DNA from 3 places in the Pseudogulbenkiania sp. FW507-F1 genome. Region 1 is predicted to be linked to each of the others. Evidence: predicted binding sites of a transcription regulator. Region 1 holds the regulator's gene; each other region holds the start of a gene.
The links. The regulator FNR, encoded in region 1, switches genes on or off when oxygen is low (the NO sensors DNR and NnrR bind a similar motif). The targets are predictions, from matches to a motif close to TTGATNNNNATCAA.

Region 1 (4,208 bases):
TGACCAGCCGCCGCCGCGAGCTGACCACGCCGCTCTCCACTCCGCGCGAAACCACGCCGGAGCTGGTGGCGCGCGCGCGCGACGGCGAACAAGTGGCGCTGGTGTTCGGCAACGAGACCTTCGGCCTGTCGATCGACGAGGTCGAGCTGTGCAACCGGCTGGTGACCATTCCCGGCAACCCCGAGTATTTCTCGCTCAACCTGGCGATGGCGGTACAGGTGATGACCTACGAGCTGTTCAGCCACACCGGCGTCGACGTCGATTACCTGCGTCCGGAAGGGGAGAGCGCGACGCGCGACGAGGTGGAGGGCTTCTGCGGCCACCTCGACCAGACCCTGGCCGATATCGGCTACTACGAGCGGCGCAACGGCGAGCGCCTGATGCGCCGCCTGCGTACCCTGTTCAACCGCGCCAACCTGCTGCGCGAGGAAATCGACATCCTGCGCGGCTTCCTCAAGCAGGTGCAGCGCGTGGCCCAGCGCGATGACGGCCGCCGCCAGCAGTAGCACTTTCTACCTGCCCTACGCGCACCCGGCGGTGCGCGACCTGGCCTTTCTACTGACGGCGCCGGCGCCGTGGCTGACCGGCGCCGACATTCTGCCCGAGCGCCTGCTGGGCGACGCCGGACCGGGACTGTTGGCCGAACTCGACCGCGCCCCGGCGGCGCTAGTGGCCTGGCTCGCCGCCCGTCCCACCACCCGCCTTGGTCGCTACGCCGAAAACCTGCTGGCGTTCTGGTTCGAGCTCGCGCCGCACATCGAGTGCGTGGCGGCCAATCTGCAGGTGCAGAATGGCGAGCTGCGCACCATTGGCGAATTCGACTTCCTGCTGCGCATCGACGGCGAGCCGTGGCACCTCGAAACCGCCAGCAAGTTCTACCTGATGCTGGGCGAAGGGCGCCATACCCTGGTCGGCCCCAGCCTGCGCGATGCCTGGGCGCTGAAGGCGGCCAAGTTGCAGGATCAGCTCGCGCTGTCGCGCCACGCGGCGGCGCAACCCTTGTTGCCGCCCGGCTTCGTCGGCTGCCGCACCGCGGCCAGGCTGGCGGGCTGGCTGTTCTATCCCCATGCCGTGCTGCTCGAGCCGCCGCTGGCCCCCGACCTCCTCACCGGCTGGGCGCGCCCGCTGCTGGCGCCGTGGCCGCGGCGCTCGCTGGCGTCGCGCTGGGTGTGGCTGCCGCGCTTGCGCTGGCTGGCGCCGGCGCGGGTGGACGAGGCCGAGACGCTGGACGAGGACGCGCTGCGCCGCCACCTGGCGGCGGCAGAGGCGCCACAGCTGGTGGCCGAGGTCTTGCCGTTGGGGGGCGGGGACTGGGAGGAAGTGGCGCGCGGTTTTGTCTGCCCGCCGAACTGGCCGCCGCCGGCGCGACTGGCCGAGTTGCTCGACACGGTGCAGGAACTGACCAATGGCAAGGCGGGAAGCGGGGGGCGCTGAACGCCATTCATGCCGCGGTGGCCGGTGGGCCGCCCGCTGACGCTAGGACCGCGGGGGCGCGGAAGGGCTCAGAACCTGTTTACGATCTGCTGCGCTTCGGCGATACGGCGTTAAAAACGACTTTGGAATGCTCATTTACTACTTGTAAACTCCGCATCCTCAGCTGTTTTTGCCTTGTCTCGCTCTAGCTCGCGAGATCGTAAACAGGTTCTCAGTGGTTCGGCGTCGGGTGGGCGTTGGCGCAGCCGGCGACCAACTGCTTGAGCTGCTCGGGCTGCTCCAGCTGGATGTGCTTGTGGTCCACCGCGATCCAGCCCTGCTGCTGGAACTTGGACAGGGTGCGGCTCACCGTCTCCAGCTTGAGCCCCAGGAAGCTGCCGATCTCCTCGCGGCTCATGCGCAGGATGAAGTCGTTGGCGGCGAAACCGCGTACCGTCAGGCGCTGCGACAGGTTGATGAGGAAGGCGGCCAGCCGTTCCTCCGCCTTCATATTGCCCAGCAGCATCATCACGTTGTGATCGCGCACGATCTCGCGGCTCATCAGCCGGTAGAAGTGGTGTTGCAGCGAGGGAATCTCCAGCGCCAGGTTCTGCATGCGGCTGAACGGCAGCTCGCACACCTCGCTGTCTTCCAGCGCGACGGCGTTGCAGCCGTGCACGTTGGCCGAAATCCCGTCCAGTCCCATCAGTTCGCCCGACATGTGAAAGCCGGTGACCTGCTCGCGCCCGTCCTGGCTGGAGATGCAGGTCTTGAAGAAACCGGTACGTACCGCGTACAGTGACTTGAAGCCCTCGCCGTTGCGAAACAGCGCTTCGCCACGTTTCAGGCGCCGGCTCTGGCGGATCACCGCATCCAGTCGCGTCATTTCCTCACGGTTCAGACCCAGGGGCAGACACAATTCGCGCAGCGTGCAGTTGGAGCAGGAGACCTTGAGGGCTTGCAGGGGAACAACAGTCGAGTCAGTCATGCGGCATGTCCGCTTCTGTTAAGTAAGCCTTGATGTTGGTCAAAGCGTTGGGCCTTGATGTCGGTCAAAGCGTTTCTGGGAGGTTTGCCGCAAATTTACCAGTCCACCACTGGTTTTTCCATCGCGAGACATCATGAACACCACCCACCCACCGTTTTCGCCCACACGTTGCGAGTTCGACCGCGCCCTGATTGCCCGTCTCGACGGCGCCGGCCCGCGTTATACCTCGTACCCGACCGCAGACCGCTTCACCGACGACTTCAGCGCCAAGGACTACCGTCACTGGCTGCAGCAGCGCAAGATCGGCGCCAACAGCCGTCCGATCTCGCTCTACGTGCATCTGCCGTTCTGCAATACCGTGTGCTATTACTGCGGCTGCAACAAGATCATCACCAAGGACAAGAGCCGCGCCGACCGCTACCTCGATTACCTGGAGAAGGAAGTCGGCCTGGTGGCCGACGTGCTGGGGCAGCGCGAAAAAGTGATCCAGCTGCACTTCGGCGGTGGCACCCCGACCTTCCTGTCGGATGAACAGCTGGAACGGCTGATGGGGATACTCCGGACCCGCTTCGAATTCTTGGCGGAGGGAGAATATTCCATTGAGATAGATCCGCGCAAGGTGACGCGCGACACCGTGCTGCATCTGGCGCGCCTGGGCTTCAACCGGATGAGTGTCGGGGTGCAGGATTTCGAGCCGCGCGTGCAGCAGGCGGTCAACCGCATCCAGAGCGAAGAAGAGACGCGCGTGGTGATCGACGCCGCGCGCGAGGCCGGCTTCCGCTCGGTAAGCGTCGATCTGATCTACGGCCTGCCGCTGCAGACCCAGGAGTCGGTGGCGGCCACGGTCGACAAGGTCATCGCCATGGGGCCGGACCGCATCGCGCTCTATAACTACGCCCATCTGCCGACGGTGTTCATGCCGCAGCGGCGCATCAACGAGGCCGACCTGCCGCTGCCGCCGGTCAAGCTCGACATCCTGCAGCACTCGGTGGAACAGCTGGCCGCCGCCGGCTACGTGTTCATCGGCATGGACCACTTCGCCAAGCCGGAGGACGACCTCACCGTGGCGCTGCGCCAGGGCCGGCTGCAGCGCAATTTCCAGGGCTACTCCACGCACGCCGACTGCGACATGATCGGCTTCGGCGTGTCCTCCATCGGCAAGGTCGGCCCCTGTTACAGCCAGAACGAGAAGGATCTCGAGAGCTACTACGCCGCACTCGACGAAAACCGCCTGCCGGTGCTGCGCGGCATGGTGCTGGACGGCGACGACATCCTGCGCCGCTCCATCATCCAGGCGCTGATGTGCCGCTTCGCGCTGTCGGTGGAAGCCATCGAGCAGGTGCACGGCATCAACTTCGCCGAGTACTTTGCCGCCGAGATGCCGGCCATCCGCGAGTTCCAGCAGCAGGGCCTGCTCACTTTCGACGGCGACTTCCTGATGGTTGAGCCCAAAGGCCGCTTCCTGATCCGCAACATCGCCATGGCTTTCGACCGCCACCTGCGCGAGCGCCAGACCAAGGCGCGCTACTCGCGCACCATCTGATCCTTTCCCTTCCCGCCACGGCCGCCTTGCGGTCGTGGCGCGCTCTTGCCGCGGCTCTTCGTTGCGCCGCGACGACGTCGCCCCGTGTCAGCCGATGCGCCGCCACAGCCGCATCGTGCTTTTTCTCCCGACTTCCGCACCGTGCTCTTGCAGCCAGGCCTGCGCCCGCTCGCGCCCGGCGGCAAACAACTGCTGCACCAGGCCGTGATGCGGCGTGAGCTTGCTCAGGCTGTCGAGCGCGCCGGTGGTAGCGTCCGCATCGAT
Region 2 (4,208 bases), on a different contig from region 1:
GCGCCTCCCAGCAAAAATCAGCATGCAAACGCCTGAATAGAAACAACTTACCCGATAGACATTTTTTACCGCCCACCCAACTCACCCGCCTGCCGCGCCGCTTCCGGCCCGCCGGCACCGCGCTGAAAATGCAAAAAGCCGGCGAAATCGCCGGCTTTTTTTGGAAATACCGCTTCCGCACAATCGGAAGCGGTACAGCATCCCGTTACAGCACGTAGCGCGCCAGGTCTTCGCGCTGCGACAGCATGTCAAGCTTGCTGTCGACGTAGGCGGCGTCGACTTCGAAGCGGCCGGTGCGGGCGTCGAAGGAGATTTCCTCGAGCAGCTTTTCGATCACGGTGTAGAGGCGGCGCGCCCCGATGTTCTCGGTCTTTTCGTTGACGTGCCAGGCGATCTCGGCCATGCGCTGGATGCCGCTGTCGGCGAACACCAGCTCGACGCCTTCGGTCGCGAGCAGTGCTTCGTACTGGCGCGTCAGGCAGGCGTCGGTGTTGGTGAGGATCTGGCGGAAGTCGTCGACGGTCAGCGAGGTCAGTTCGACGCGGATCGGGAAGCGGCCCTGCAGTTCCGGAATCAGGTCGGACGGCTTGGCGAGGTGGAAGGCACCGGAGGCGATGAACAGGATATGGTCGGTCTTGACCATGCCGTACTTGGTGGTGACGGTGGTGCCTTCGACCAGCGGCAACAGGTCGCGCTGCACGCCGGCGCGCGACACGTCGGCGCCGTTGCCTTCGCTGCGGCTGGCGACCTTGTCGATTTCGTCGATGAAGACGATGCCGTTCTGTTCGACGTTCTGCAGCGCTTCTTGCTTGATCTCGTCTTCGTTGACCAGCTTGGCGGCTTCTTCTTCGATGACTAGCTTGAGCGCTTCGGCCACGTTCAGCTTGCGCGCCTTCTGCTTGCCGGCGCCCAGGCCCTGGAACATGGTCTGCAGCTGGCTGGAGAAGTCTTCCATGCCCGGCGGGGCGAGGATTTCCATCTTGCCCTGCGGCGCGGCGACGTTGATTTCGATTTCCTTGTCGTCGAGCTTGCCCTCGCGCAGCATCTTGCGGAATTTGAGCCGGGTGGCGCTGTCTTCGGGCTTGCTGGCGGGCGCTTCTTCCTCGCCGGAGAAGAAGCCGGCCGGCTGACGGGCCGGCGGCAGCAGCACGTCGAGGATGCGGTCTTCGGCGGCGTCTTCGGCGCGGTGACGCAGGCGCTTGATGGCGGTGTCGCGGGTGTCCTTGATGGCGATCTCGGTGAGGTCGCGGATGATGGTGTCGACGTCGCGGCCGACGTAGCCGACCTCGGTGAACTTGGTGGCTTCGACCTTGATGAAGGGGGCGTTGGCGAGCCGCGCCAGGCGGCGCGCGATTTCGGTCTTGCCGACGCCGGTCGGCCCGATCATCAGGATGTTCTTGGGGGTGATTTCGCTCTTGAGCGGTTCGCTCACCTGCTGGCGGCGCCAGCGGTTGCGCAGGGCGATGGCCACGGCGCGCTTGGCGGCGTCCTGGCCGATGATGTGCTTGTTCAGCTCGTGAACGATTTCCGGCGGGGTCATTTGGGTCATGGCGTATTTCCGGCAAGGTTGACCGAAGGCGTCGGCCAAGCTGGGGTCCGGCTCCGGCTGGGACCACCGCACACTCTTATATAGAGTCGCGGCGGTCGGATGTTACGGTGGCCCCGAGACGGTCGGGGCGTGCTTTGGCAAACCCCATCGCGACGGGCGTGCCGGCCTCCTCGGTGCGAGCGCCGCTGGCGCTCAGGGGACGGAGGCGGTCGCCGGGTCGATGGGCTTTCAGTCCAGCGTCTCGATCAGGTGGTTGTGGTTGGTGTAGATGCAGATGTCGCCGGCGATCTCCAGCGACTTCTTGACCACCACGGCCGGGTCGAGTTCGGTGTTCTCGAACAGCGCGCGCGCCGCCGACTGGGCGTAGGCGCCGCCGGAGCCGATCGCCGCGATGCCCTGCTCGGGCTCGAGCACGTCGCCGTTGCCGGTGATGATGAGCGTGCTTTCCTTGTCGGCCACGATCAGCATCGCTTCCAGGCGGCGCAGCATGCGGTCGGTGCGCCAGTCCTTGGCGAGTTCCACCGCCGAGCGCACCAGGTGGCCCTGGTGCTTTTCCAGCTTGGCTTCGAAGCGCTCGAAGAGGGTGAAGGCATCGGCGGTACCGCCGGCAAAACCGGCCAGCACCTTGTCGTGATAGAGGCGGCGAACCTTGCGCGCGGTGGCCTTGATCACGATATTGCCGAGGGTGACCTGTCCGTCACCGCCCAGCGCCACGCGCTGTCCACGGCGGACGGAGACGATGGTGGTTCCGTCAAACTGCTGCATGTTCTTGTTCCAATGAAAAAAGCTACCGGCGAGCTGCCAGCAGCTTTTCAGGATATGTAGGCAAGTGGACGGATTGCAAGCGGGTCAGGACACGCCGCCGCGGATCAGCCGGTAGAGTTCGTCCTTCAGCGCCAGACGGGTTTTCTTGAGCCGTTCCAGTTCCACATCGCTGGCGGCCTCCAGCTCGTTCTCGATGCGCACCACGGCCTTGTCGGCCTGCTCGTAGTCCATGAACAGGCGGGTAAAGCGAGCGCTATCCTGCTTGAGCTGGTGGATCTCGTCCTGATCGCCGGGAAACTCGGCGGCGAGGGGGTGATGGTCGATGTGCATGGCACGCTCCGGCAAGTGATGGAAGGCAATAGGGGATGAAACCATGCTACGCCCGACGCCGGATGACCCCGTTGACCTGTATCAAATACGCACAGTCTCCATGTTAATGATAATAATTTGCGTTATCATTCTTGCATGAACTCGCGTACCGAACGTTTTGCCGCCCTGAGCGGCGTCACGCTGCTGCACGTCGCCGCGCTGGCCGGGCAGACCCTGCTGGCCGCTCAACACGTGCCGATCACGCCGCCGCAATTGGCACGCATGGAACTGGTGTCCCTTGTCGCGCCGCATCCGGCCGCTCCGGCGCCGGTCGTGCCGACGGCGCCACACCCCGAACCGAAGCCCAGGCCCGAGCGCCCGGCCGCGCGCCGTAGCGCGGCCACCTCCCAGCCGCTATTGAGTACCTCGGCGCCGCGCCCCAGTGCGGCGACACCGAGCGCCAGGCCGTCCCCGGCCCCGGCGCCGGAGGAGCACCGCAGCGAGGCCACAGCCACCGCCAGCAGCGCGGCCCCGGCCAAAGCGGCCGAGGCGGCCGACGCCCCGATCACCCCGCCGCTCTACCGCGGCGGCTACCTGGACAACCCCAAGCCGCGCTACCCGGCGCTGTCGCTGGAGCTGAACGAGACCGGCACGGTGCGGGTACGGGTGCAGGTGAGCGCCGAAGGCCGCCCGCTGGACGTCAGCCTGGCGCAGAGCAGCGGCTACCTGCGGCTGGACCGCGCGGCGCTGGAGGCGGTGCGCCAATGGCGCTTCGTGCCGGCCCGGCGCGGGCAGGAGGCCATTCCCTTCAACTTCATCGTACCCGTCGATTTTTCCATCAAAAGCCACTGAACCATGAATCTGCTGACCGTATTCCACCAGGGGGACGCCGTGCTCGTGACGGTGTTCATGCTGCTCATCGCCATGTCGATCCTGACCTGGTACGTCATCGCGCTGCGCGCCGTGCAGGGCTGGCGTGCGCGCCGCGACAACAAGTTGGCCGAAGCCGCGTTGTGGAACGCCGCGAACTGGCCGACGGCGGAAGCGGCACTGGCCGAGTCGAATTCGGCCTACGCCAACCTGGCGCGCGACGGCCTGTCGGCGCTGCGCCACTTTCATGCCAACGCGCAGCGCTCGCTGGGGCAGGCCTGCGACCTGAACGAATTCCTCACCCGCGCCATCCGCAAACGGCTGGCGCAGGAGACCGGCCGCCACGAGGCGGGCATGACGCTGCTGGCCTCGGTCGGCTCGACCGCGCCGTTCATCGGCCTGTTCGGCACGGTGTGGGGCATTTACCACGCGCTGGTGAACATCGGCGCACAGGGACAGGTGTCGATCGCGACCGTGGCGGGGCCGATCGGCGAGGCGCTGGTGGCGACCGCCGCCGGCCTGGCGGCGGCGATTCCGGCGGTGCTGGCGTACAACACCTTCATGCGCCTGCAGCGGGTGATGGCGCAGCAGATGGACCACTTCGCGCACGACCTGCACGCGCAACTGCTGACCCAGGCGGGAGAGATCGATGGCGTTCGGTAGTTTCGACAAGGGCGAGCACGCCCCGATGGCGGAGATCAACACCACGCCGCTG
Region 3 (4,208 bases), on a different contig from region 1:
CAGGTCGGGCTCGCCGGGCTGGCGGTCGAGGAGGAAGCGGCGGCTGTCGGCGGCGAAGCGCAGGCTCACGCCGGCGTCGACGAGGCGCACCTCGAAGCGACGCTCGGCCAGGAGTTCCATGTCGGCGGGCAGCACGCCGCGCTTGACCAGCTGGTTGAGGCTGGTTACCAGAAGCCAGGCCGGCGGGGTGGCCGGAAGCCGGCCCAGCAGGCGGGCGAGACGGGTGGGGACGGTCAGTTCAGGCACGCGCATGATCGGCTCCCTGGGTGTTGACGATGCCGGGCTGGCCCAGCCAGTAACCGTCGACCAGCGGGTCACGGCTCTTTGCCGCGAGTCCGGAGAGCAGCTCGCTGGCGGCGCTCTGGCCGTCGATGACGGCACGGAACGCCTGCACCACCTCGGCGCAGTGCTGTGCCTGCGGGCTGACGCGCACCGCGGTGACGCCGGCGGCGGCCATGCCCGCCAGGTGCGGCAGCAGCGACTGGCAGCCGGCCGACATGGTCTGGATGCCGTTGATGGTGAGGAAATCCTGACCGTCGCGCGTGGTCAGCGTGAGGCCATCCGGGTGGTCGAGGCAGCGGAACTGGCAGTCGTCCTTGTTGAGGTTGTAATGGCGCGCGGTGAAGCAGCGCGCCGAGAACGCCAGCGGCAGCTTGCCCCAGGCGAACACTTCGGTCTCGATCGCCGGGGCGTGTTGCAGCACCTCGGCCAGCGTGGCGCGGTCCATTTCCACCGGCGGCAGCCAGCGGTAGGCGCCGAGGCGCTGCATCAGCGCCAGCGTCTCGCCGTTATAGATGTTGAGGTGCGGGCCGGCGACGAAGGGCAGGCGCTGCTCGCGCGCCAGCCGTGCCGCGCCGAGGTCGTTGGCCTCGATGCGCACGCGGCCGTTGTCGATCAGCTTCCTGAGGCGCTTGAGGTCGGATTCGCTCTCCAGGAGCGCCTGGCTCGACAGCACGGCTTCCTTGCCGGCGTCGGCCAGGTCGTGCGCCAGGCCGATCCAGTCCTGGGTGCGCAGCTGCTGGCGGCGCGAGCACACCACTTCGCCCAGGTAGATGGTGTCGACCGGCCAGGCCGCGGCCTCGCTGTAGAAGTTGAAGATTTCGTCGCGCGACCAGAAGAACAGTACCGGTCCGAGGGTGAGCTTGAGATTCAGGGAGGTCATGGTCGTCGGTTCCATCATTTCCACGGGCGGTTGTAGGCGCCCAGCGTCTGCTGCTGGCCTTCCGACAGCCGGCCCAGTTCCTGTTGCCAGGCCGGACGCACGCTGAAGCGTTGCGCTTCGCGTCCGGCGGCGTCGAGCGCGGCGCGCAGCGTGCGCGTCACCTGGCTGACGTAGGCGGGGCTGCGCTGGCGGCCTTCGACCTTGATCGCCGCCACGCCGATGTCGATGATCTGCGGCAGCATGGCCATCACGTTGAGGCTGGTGGGCTCTTCCAGCGCGTAGTAGGTGTCGCCCTGCACCGCGAAGCGGCCCTTGCACAGCGTCGGGTAGCCGGCCGGTTCGTCCTTGCCGTACTGGTCGATCAGCACGCCGCCCAGGCGGGCGTCGAGCGAGGTCTCGCCGTGCTCCCAGCGCACGTGCTTGGCGGGCGAGCACACACCGTGGGTGTTGGGGGATTCGCCGGTGGCGTAGGACGACAGCAGGCAGCGGCCTTCCACCATCACGCACAGGCTGCCGAAGCCGAACACCTCGATCTCGACGTCGGTGTGCTCGATGACGTGGCGCACCTGGTCGAGCGTCAGCACGCGCGGCAGCACGGCGCGGCGGATGCCGAACAGCTCGCGCGCCAGGTTGACGGCTTCGTAGTTGGTGGCCGAGCCCTGCACCGACAGGTGCAGGCGCAGCTCGGGGTGGCGGCGCACGGCGTAGTCCATCAGGCCGAGGTCGGCCAGGATCACGGCGTCGACGTCGAGGTCGGCGGCCTCGTCGATGGCGCGGTGCCAGCGCGACACGTTGCCGCCCTGGGCGTAGGTGTTGATCGCCATCAGCACCTTGCGACCGCGCGCGCGGGCGTAGTCGATGCCGGCGCGGGCGCTCTTGTCGTCGAAGTTGAGCCCGGCGAAGTTGCGGGCGTTGGTGTCGTTCTTCAGGCCGAAGTAGACGGTATCGGCGCCGTTGTCGACCGCCGCCTTGAGGGCGGGGAGACTGCCGGCGGGGCACACCAGTTCGGGCAGGGTCATGATCGGTTAACGCCAGGAAACGTAAACCGGGGGACAGTAGCAGAGCAGGGCGGCGGGGCCATTGCTCTGGGTCAAGCTTCGGCCAAGAACCTGTCCCATCAGGCGGCTGCGCCTTTGCATCTTGAGCGCCGGCAGTGCGCGGAATCCTCATGTACTTTGTGTACATTCCGGTTCCTGTGCGCTGGCGACACTCAACCTGCTTTGGCTCGCTCACCTACTGGCACAGGTTCTAGCCTTTACCGAGTTTGACTTGGGTCGGCCGAAGCGGGGGGAGTTATAGCGGCCAGATCATCTTGGTCTTGGCGATCAGCACGATCCACAGCACGGTGGCGAGCGCGGCGGCGAAGGCCGTGGTGCGGATGGCCTTGGTGCGGCCGCGCTTGAGCGCCACGGTGCCGAGCCCGATGTAGACCAGCAGCAGCACGATCTTGGCCATCAGCCAGTCCTGCTGGGTGGGCAGGAAGTGGGCGAGTACGGCGAGCGTGATGCCCAGCGTCAGCAGCAGGGTGTCGACCACGTGCGGCAGGATGCGCAGCGGCTTGGCGCGCAGCAGCGGTGAATCGGCCAGCATCAGCCCGCCGCGCACGGTGAACAGCAGGATGGAGAGGTAGGCGCAGCCCATGTGGGCGTGCTTGATGAGGGTGTAGGTCGGCATGTTTTTTCCCGCATGAGGCGGCGCTGCCCTGGCATCTTGAGTGTTGGCGGTACTGCGCGCAAATCCATCGTAGCGATTTGCTCAGCGATCAGGAATCCTCATGGACTCGGTGTCCATTCCGGTTCCTGTGCGTCGGCGGCACTCAAGCGGCTTTGGCTCGCTCGCCTACTGGAATGAGGTTCTGGTGACTGCGTTGTGACGCAGTGACGGAGCGGCGGTTCCCGGATGGTACACTGAATACCTTCTTTTCCAAGCATCCGTCATCGCCATGCTGCACCTCTACCAGTCCAACCGTCTCGAAGCGCTGGGGGAACTGTTCACCGGCATGAGCCGTGCCATGCCCCTGTCCGACCCGTTCCAGCCGGAGACGGTGCTGGTGCAGAGCCGCGGCATGGGGCGCTGGCTGACGCTGGAGCTGGCGGGGCGCGCCGGCATCGCCGCCAACCTCGACTTCGTGCTGCCGGCGGCCTTCGCCTGGCGCCTGATGCAGGCGGTGCTGCCGGGGCTGCCGCGCAAGTCGTCGTTCGCGCCCGAGGTGCTGCAGTGGCGGCTGCTGGAACTGCTGCCGACCTTGCACGGCGCGCCGTTCACGCCGCTCGAGCGCTATCTGGAGGGCGGCGAGGCGGCCGGCTTCGAGCTGGCCGGCAAGATCGCCGACATCTTCGACCAGTACCTGGTGTTCCGCCCGGACTGGATCCGCGCCTGGGAGCGCGGCGAGCTCCTGGACTTGGGCGAGGACGAGGCGTGGCAGGCGGCGCTGTGGCAAAGGTTGGCCGAAGCCGACCCGGGGCGCCACCGCGTGCGCCTGCTCGACGACTTCCTCGGCGGCCTGCGCCCGGAGCACCTGCCGGAGCGCGTCAGCCTGTTCGGCATCGCCAGCCTGGCGCCGATGTACCTGGCCATGATCAAGCGCCTGGCGGCGCTGACCGACGTCTGCGTGTTCCTGCTCAACCCGTGCGAGGCCTACTGGGGCGACATCGTCGACGCGCGCGGCCAGCTCAAGCTGTTCCAGCAGGGCATGGCGGCGCACGACGACCACCCGCTGCTGGCCTCGCTCGGCAAGCAGGGACGGGACTTCTTCGACCAGATCGCCGAGGAGATGCCCGAGGGCCACCCGCTGTTCCTCGAACCGCACGGCGACACCCTGCTCGCGCGGCTGCAGCGCGACATCCTGACGCTGACCCCTCCGGGAACTGCACCAGAACCGGCGGCGGACGACGACCGTTCGATCGAACTCAACGCCGTGCACAGCCCGATGCGCGAGCTGGAGGTGCTGAAGGACCGCCTGTTGGCGCGCTTCGCCGCCGACCCGACGCTGACCCCGGCCGACGTCGCGGTGCTGACGCCGGACATCAACGCCTACGCGCCCTAC

Region 2: the regulator FNR is predicted to act here: its motif matches at 2,716-2,729, upstream of AC3WG5_RS12565 (HP1242/YdcH family protein).
Region 3: the regulator FNR is predicted to act here: its motif matches at 2,243-2,256, upstream of ubiU (ubiquinone anaerobic biosynthesis protein UbiU).

What each region holds. Positions count from the first base shown of each region.
Region 1 is NZ_JBYSWM010000007.1:154,961-159,168, reverse strand. Features, by position in the region: gene AC3WG5_RS06745 (RNA methyltransferase) at 1-506, shown strand, start outside; gene AC3WG5_RS06740 (DUF1853 family protein) at 484-1,434, shown strand; gene fnr (fumarate/nitrate reduction transcriptional regulator Fnr) at 1,646-2,401, opposite strand; gene hemN (oxygen-independent coproporphyrinogen III oxidase) at 2,535-3,944, shown strand; gene AC3WG5_RS06725 (patatin-like phospholipase family protein) at 4,032-4,208, opposite strand, start outside.
Region 2 is NZ_JBYSWM010000018.1:117-4,324, forward strand. Features, by position in the region: gene hslU (ATP-dependent protease ATPase subunit HslU) at 206-1,549, opposite strand; gene hslV (ATP-dependent protease subunit HslV) at 1,778-2,314, opposite strand; gene AC3WG5_RS12565 (HP1242/YdcH family protein) at 2,399-2,644, opposite strand; gene AC3WG5_RS12570 (energy transducer TonB) at 2,780-3,475, shown strand; gene AC3WG5_RS12575 (MotA/TolQ/ExbB proton channel family protein) at 3,479-4,156, shown strand; gene AC3WG5_RS12580 (ExbD/TolR family protein) at 4,143-4,208, shown strand, end outside.
Region 3 is NZ_JBYSWM010000001.1:190,370-194,577, reverse strand. Features, by position in the region: gene ubiT (ubiquinone anaerobic biosynthesis accessory factor UbiT) at 1-252, opposite strand, end outside; gene AC3WG5_RS00920 (U32 family peptidase) at 239-1,162, opposite strand; gene ubiU (ubiquinone anaerobic biosynthesis protein UbiU) at 1,177-2,184, opposite strand; gene AC3WG5_RS00910 (SirB2 family protein) at 2,456-2,836, opposite strand; gene recC (exodeoxyribonuclease V subunit gamma) at 3,105-4,208, shown strand, end outside.